DNA from 2 places in the Pseudomonas sp. F-14 TE3623 genome. Region 2 is predicted to be linked to the other one. Evidence: predicted binding sites of a transcription regulator. Region 2 holds the regulator's gene; the other holds the start of a gene.
The links. Region 2 encodes FliA, which starts transcription of late flagellar genes. Its sites were predicted from a motif close to CTAAAGTTTNNNNNNNNNNNGCCGNTAA; they were not measured.
Positions count from the first base shown of each region.

Region 1: the regulator FliA is predicted to act here: its motif matches at 1,477-1,504, upstream of AB7M29_RS05230 (methyl-accepting chemotaxis protein).

Region 1 covers NZ_JBRJHM010000001.1:1,144,481-1,147,915, reverse strand. Annotated here, with positions in the region: gene tatC (twin-arginine translocase subunit TatC) at 1-713, shown strand, start outside; gene AB7M29_RS05235 (16S rRNA (uracil(1498)-N(3))-methyltransferase) at 710-1,417, shown strand; gene AB7M29_RS05230 (methyl-accepting chemotaxis protein) at 1,545-3,435, shown strand, end outside.
Region 2 covers NZ_JBRJHM010000001.1:2,543,199-2,546,633, reverse strand. Annotated here, with positions in the region: gene AB7M29_RS11580 (protein phosphatase CheZ) at 1-517, opposite strand, end outside; gene AB7M29_RS11575 (chemotaxis response regulator CheY) at 548-919, opposite strand; gene fliA (RNA polymerase sigma factor FliA) at 1,088-1,828, opposite strand; gene fleN (flagellar synthesis regulator FleN) at 1,825-2,655, opposite strand; gene flhF (flagellar biosynthesis protein FlhF) at 2,772-3,435, opposite strand, start outside.

The DNA.
Region 1 (3,435 bases), 1.4 Mb from region 2:
TAGCGGCGATCTTCATCATCTTCGCCGGGTTGTTCGCCTTCACCCAGCAGATCTATACCTTCGTCTCCACGCCGCTACGGCAGTACCTGCCGGCCGGCGCGACGATGATCGCCACCGACGTGTCGTCGCCATTCCTGACGCCGCTGAAACTGACCATGATGGTTTCGCTGTTCCTGGCGATCCCGGTGATTCTGCATCAGATCTGGGGCTTCATCGCACCGGGCCTGTACAAGCATGAGAAGCGCATTGCCGTGCCCTTGCTGGTATCGAGCATCATGCTGTTCTATACCGGCATGGCGTTCGCCTATTACCTGGTGTTCCCGCTGATCTTCAAGTTCTTCGCCGCCGCCACCCCGGCCGGCGTGGAGATGATGACCGACATCAGCAGCTACCTCGATTTCGTCATGACGCTGTTCTTCGCCTTCGGCGTGGCGTTCGAGATTCCGGTAGCCGTGGTGCTGCTGGTATGGATCGGTGTGGTCAACGTCGCCTACCTGAAGAAAATACGTCCGTACGTGATCATCGGCTGCTTCGTGGTCGGCATGATCCTGACGCCGCCGGACATCTTCTCGCAGACGTTGCTGGCCGTTCCGATGTGGTTGCTGTTCGAGATCGGCATCCTGTTCGGTAGCCTGATCAGCAAGCGCGGCGAGCACCCGGACGATCAGCCGGCTGACGATCACAACGACCAGCCGCCAGCGACCCAAGCGTGAACCTGCTGCTCCTCGAAGAGGCCGACTTCATTGCGGCCGACCGGGCGATCCTGCGCGATCGCCGGTTGACTCATATGCAGGAAGTCCATCGCTCGGCGGTTGGCGACAGCCTGCGGGTCGGGCGTATCGGCGGTTTGATGGGCTCGGCCGAGTTGCTGCGCCTGGACGCCGATGAAGCCGAGTTGCGTGTCACCCTCGACCAGCCGCCACCGGCCAAGCTGCCACTGACTTTGGTGCTGGCCCTGCCGCGACCGAAAATGCTCCGTCGGGTGTTTCAGACCGTGGCCGCCATGGGTGTGCCGCGCATCGTGCTGGTGAACAGCTATCGCGTCGAGAAGAGCTTCTGGCAAACCCCGTTCCTGGAACCCGAGGCGATTCGCGAGCAGTTGATCCTGGGTCTTGAACAGGCCCGGGACAGCGTGCTGCCGGAAGTCGTCATCGAGAAGCGCTTCAAGCCCTTTGTCGAAGATCGTTTGCCGGCCATTACCGAAGGCACCCTCGGTCTGGTCGGTCATCCCGGTAACTACCCGCCCTGCCCTCGTGGCCTGGACGAACCCGTGACCCTGGCCATCGGCCCCGAAGGCGGCTGGATTCCCTACGAAATCGACTTGCTGGGCAAGGCCGGCCTGCAACCGGTGCAACTTGGCGAGCGCATCCTGCGGGTTGAAACCGCCGTCACTGCGCTGCTTTCGCGACTGTTTTAACGTCAAACACCCTACTTGTGGCGAGGGAGCTTGCGCCCTCGCCACAAGTGTTTACTCCCCTACAGATCCCTGCCAGCCGGCCGATACAGTTCCCATAAAACCGATTAGGTCCTAGGGGAGTTGCAGCATGTACCGTTGGCTAGCCGAGAAACTGGGAAACGTAAGCGTCAATCGCAAACTGGGTATCGGCTTCGGTCTGGTGCTACTTCTGACCTTGTTGATCACCTTCACCGGCTGGACCGGTCTGAGCGGTGTGATCAGCCGTGGCGATACGCTTGGGTTTATTTCCAGCCTCAATGAGCTGACCAAAGACCTGCGCCTCGCCCGCCTGGATTACGACATGCGCCGTGGCGAACAAGGCCCGGGCGCTGTCAACGAGCTGATCGGCCAACTCGATACCGGCCTGAAAACCGCCCGCTCGCTGATCGAACAGCCTGCCGACGTGGCAATGATCGATCAACAATTGGCCGCGGTCAGCGAATACAAACGCGCCTTCGCTGATATGACTCAGGCCACCGCTACCCGCGAAGATGCTCGCAGCAAACTGGGCGCCACCGCCGATAACGCCGTGGCCCGTGTCGCCGAAGTCGAAAAATCCTTGTTGCAAGGCGACAGCGTCGCTCAGTTCAACAACGTGATCGACCTGAGCAAGCTGATCCAACAAGCGCGTTTCCAGGTCCGCGGCTATACCTACAGCGGTAAACCCGAGGCCGAGCAGCCTGCGCTGGACGCCATTGGCAACGCTCTGAAAAACCTCGAAAGCCTGCCGTCTCAACTGCCGGAACAACACATCGCCAACCTGCAACAAGCGACCGACTCACTCAAAGCCTATCGCGCGGCCGTCAGCCAGTTCCGCGACTCCCAGGTCGCCAGCGCTGCCGCCCTCAAACGCATGAGCACGCAAGGCGACATTCTGCTCGACCTCAGCAAAAAGCTCACTGTCTCGCAAACCGTCGTGCGTGACTCCGATGCAGCGCACGCCAAAAACCTGCTGCTGATGGCCACCGTCCTCGCGTCGGCCTTTGGCTTGTTCGCAGCTTGGGCCATCACTCGCCAGATCGTCATTCCTCTGAGCCAGACCCTCAAAGTGGCCGAGCGTGTCGCCGCGGGCGACCTGACTCACAACCTGACGTCCGAACGCCGGGACGAACTGGGTCAGTTACAGCGCGCCATGCAGAGCATGACCCTGGGCCTGCGAGATCTGATCGGTGGCATCAGCGATGGCGTGACCCAAATCGCCAGCGCCGCTGAAGAGCTGTCTGCCGTCACTGAGCAGACCAGCGCCGGAGTCAACAGCCAGAAGGTCGAAACCGATCAAGTGGCCACCGCCATGCACGAAATGACGGCCACCGTGCAGGAAGTCGCGCGCAACGCCGAGGAAGCGTCCGAAGCCGCCGTCGCCGCCGACCAACAAGCCCGCGAGGGTGACAGAGTGGTCGGCGAAGCCATCGCCCAGATCGAACGCCTGGCCGTCGAAGTCGGCAACTCCACCGCCGCCATGGGCGATCTGAAGCGCGAAAGCGACAAGATCGGCAGCGTGCTCGACGTGATCAAGTCCGTGGCCCAGCAAACCAACCTGTTGGCGCTCAACGCCGCCATCGAAGCCGCCCGCGCCGGTGAAGCCGGGCGCGGTTTTGCGGTGGTCGCAGACGAAGTCCGCAGCCTGGCCCAGCGCACCCAGAAGTCCACCGAAGAAATCGAAGAGTTGATCGTCGGCCTGCAAACCGGCACTCAGCAAGTCGCAACCATCATGGACAACAGCCGCAGCCTGACCGACAGCAGCGTCGAACTGACCCGCCGCGCCGGTGGTTCGCTGGAAAGCATCACCCGCACTGTGTCGGCGATCCAGTCGATGAACCAGCAGATCGCTGCTGCTGCCGAGCAACAGAGCGCAGTGGCCGAAGAGATCAACCGCAGCGTGCTGAACGTGCGCGATGTGTCCGAGCAGACCTCGGCCGCCAGTGAAGAGACCGCGGCCTCCAGCGTCGAGCTGGCGCGGTTGGGGACGCATTTGCAGA
Region 2 (3,435 bases):
GGGCCAGCAGAATGTCGTTGAGGTTGCTCGACACGACGCGGTTGTCTTCGCTGCTGCGTGTCAGGAAACCGTCAACCCGCCGGGCCAGTTCGCGGAACTCTTCAGCCCCGACTTCGCGGCGCATGAACCGACCCCAATCCGTGCTCAGCGCCTGAGCTTCGTCGCTCAGGCTGTTGATCAGCGGCGTGGCGTTTTCCACCAGGTCCATGGTGCGGTTGGCCGCGGCCTCGGTCAGCTTGACCACATAACCCAGGCGCTCGGTGGCATCCGTAATCTGAGACACTTCCTCGGCTTGCGGCATGTGCGGGTCAATCTGAAAATTGACGATCGCGCTATGCAGCTCGCGAGTGAGCTTGCCCACTTCCTGGTACAGGCCGCGGTCACGGGTCTGGTTGAGCTCATGGATCAGTTGCACAGCGTCGCCGAACCTGCCTTTTTCAAGGCTTTCGACCAGTTCGACCGCGTGTTTTTTCAGGGTCGACTCAAAATCGCCCTGTGAAGATTCGTTATGCTCCATAGCTCCCCCGTGACGGACTGGCTTTGCACATCAACCGATGCGTTCGAAGATCTTTTCAATCTTGTCTTTCAACGCTTGAGCCGTGAATGGCTTGACCACATAGCCGTTCACACCCGCCTGAGCGGCTTCGATGATTTGCTCGCGCTTGGCTTCGGCCGTGACCATCAACACCGGCAGGTGTTTGAGTTTTTCATCGGCACGCACGTGGCGCAGCAGATCAATACCGGTCATGCCGGGCATGTTCCAGTCCGTTACCAGAAAGTCGATGCTCCCGCTGTTGAGGACCGGAATCGCGGTAATACCGTCATCCGCCTCGACCGTGTTGGTGAACCCAAGGTCACGCAACAGGTTTTTTATGATCCGCCGCATCGTTGAGAAGTCATCAACGATGAGGATTTTCATATTCTTGTCCAATTCGACCTCCAAGCAGTCTTAAAACGCGCGCAGCACCTGAACGCGCCGTTCAATCAATTCGGCGTAACACTCAACAGTTGTATGGATTACAACGGGCCGTGACGGGTGCAGCAAAATGCCGTACCAACCTCGTTCGCAGTGTCCCCACACTGCCTGTCAGCGCGCTCGCCACTCCCCCAAACGCCCCCGCAAACGGGCCGCGCACTGGCTGTGTAACTGGCTGACCCGCGATTCGCTGACCCCCAGGACCTCACCGATTTCCTTGAGATTCAACTCTTCGTCGTAGTACAGCGCCAACACCAGTCGCTCACGCTCCGGCAAATTGGCAATCGCGTCCGCCAGCGCCGCCTGGAAGCGTTCATCTTCCAGATCGCGTGACGGCTCGAGATGAGCACTGGCGCCATCCTCGTGCAGCCCTTCGTGTTCGCCGTCCTGCAACAGATCGTCGAAACTGAATAACCGGCTGCCCAGGGTGTCGTTCAAAATCCCGTAATAATCGTCGAGACTCAATTGGAGTTCGGCCGCAACTTCGTGATCTTTAGCGTCACGGCCGGTTTTAGCTTCAATCGAGCGAATCGCGTCGCTGACCATGCGGGTATTGCGGTGAACCGAACGTGGCGCCCAGTCCCCCTTGCGCACTTCATCGAGCATCGCGCCGCGGATTCGAATGCCCGCGTACGTCTCGAAACTCGCGCCTTTGCTGGCGTCGTATTTGGTTGATACTTCAAGCAGGCCGATCATCCCGGCCTGGATCAAGTCTTCGACCTGGACACTGGCCGGCAAACGCGCCAGCAAGTGGTAGGCAATGCGTTTGACCAGTGGCGCGTAACGCTCGATCAGCTCGTACTGCGCGTCACGTGCCGACTTCTTGTAGAGGTTGTAGCCACTGGCTGTCATAGGACGGGTCCTGCCGTTTGTTGCACGAGGCGCTCGACGAAAAACTCCAGATGCCCGCGAGGGTTGGCCGGCAGTGGCCAGGTATCGACCTTCTGCGCAATGGCCTTGAACGCCAGGGCGCACTTGGAGCGCGGGAAGGCTTCGTAGACGGCACGCTGCTTCTGCACGGCCTTGCGCACGCTTTCGTCGTAAGGCACCGCACCGACGTATTGCAAGGCGACGTCGAGGAAACGATCCGTGACCTTGGTCAACTTGGCGAACAGGTTGCGGCCTTCCTGCGGGCTCTGCGCCATGTTGGCCAGGACGCGGAAACGATTCATGCCGTAGTCGCGGTTAAGCAGTTTGATCAGCGCGTAGGCGTCAGTGATGGAGGTCGGCTCGTCGCACACCACCAGCAAGACTTCTTGCGCTGCGCGGACGAAACTGACTACCGAATCTCCAATGCCCGCAGCGGTGTCGATCACCAATACGTCGAGGTTGTCGCCGATGTCGCTGAAGGCCTGGATCAGGCCGGCATGCTGGGCCGGGCTCAGATGAACCATGCTCTGGGTGCCGGACGCAGCCGGGACGATGCGGATCCCGCCAGGCCCCTGCAACAGCACGTCACGCAGCTCACAGCGGCCTTCGATCACGTCGGCCAGGGTACGTTTGGGTGTCAGCCCCAGCAGGACGTCGACGTTCGCCAGCCCCAGATCGGCATCCAGCAGCATGACGCGCCGGCCGAGCTCAGCTAGAGCCAGGGACAAGTTCACTGACACGTTAGTCTTCCCGACGCCACCTTTGCCGCCGGTCACCGCGATCACCTGTACGGGATGCATGCTGCCCATGTTATTTCTTTACCTTGTCTTACTTAGACGGAGGCCACATTACTGGCTGCGCGTTCACAAACTGAACAATGCATGGCAGACCATCGATGTAGGTACAAAAACTGTTCATTAATACCTCAGCCAACCCGCTTGGTCGGACTGTGGTAAAGGTCAGCGAACATGTCAGCCATGGCTTCTTCGCTGGGTTCTTCCTGCATTTGCACGCTAACGGCGCGACTGACCAACTGATGACGACGCGGCAGATGCAAATCATCCGGGATCCGCGGGCCATCGGTCAGGTAAGCCACCGGCAGTTCATGACTGATGGCCAGGCTCAACACCTCGCCCAAGCTTGCCGTTTCATCCAGTTTAGTCAGGATGCAGCCGGCAAGGCCGCAACGTTTGTAACTGTGATAAGCAGCGGTTAGAACCTGTTTCTGGCTAGTGGTTGCCAAGACCAGATAATTTTTTGATTTGATGCCGCGTCCGGCCAGGCTTTCGAGCTGCATGCGCAGTGCCGGATCGCTGGCCTGCAGGCCGGCGGTATCGATCAGCACCACGCGTTTGCGCAGCAAAGGCTCCAGCGCCTGCACCAGCGATTGGCCCGGGTCGACATGAGTCACTGACACATTGAGGATGCGGCCCAGAGTCTTGAGCTGTTCCTGAGCACCAATGCGGTAGCTGTCCATGCTCACCAGCGCGATGTTTTGCGCGCCGTACTTGAGCACATAACGCGCGGCGAGTTTGGCCAGCGTGGTGGTCTTGCCCATACCGGCTGGGCCGACCATGGCAATCACACCG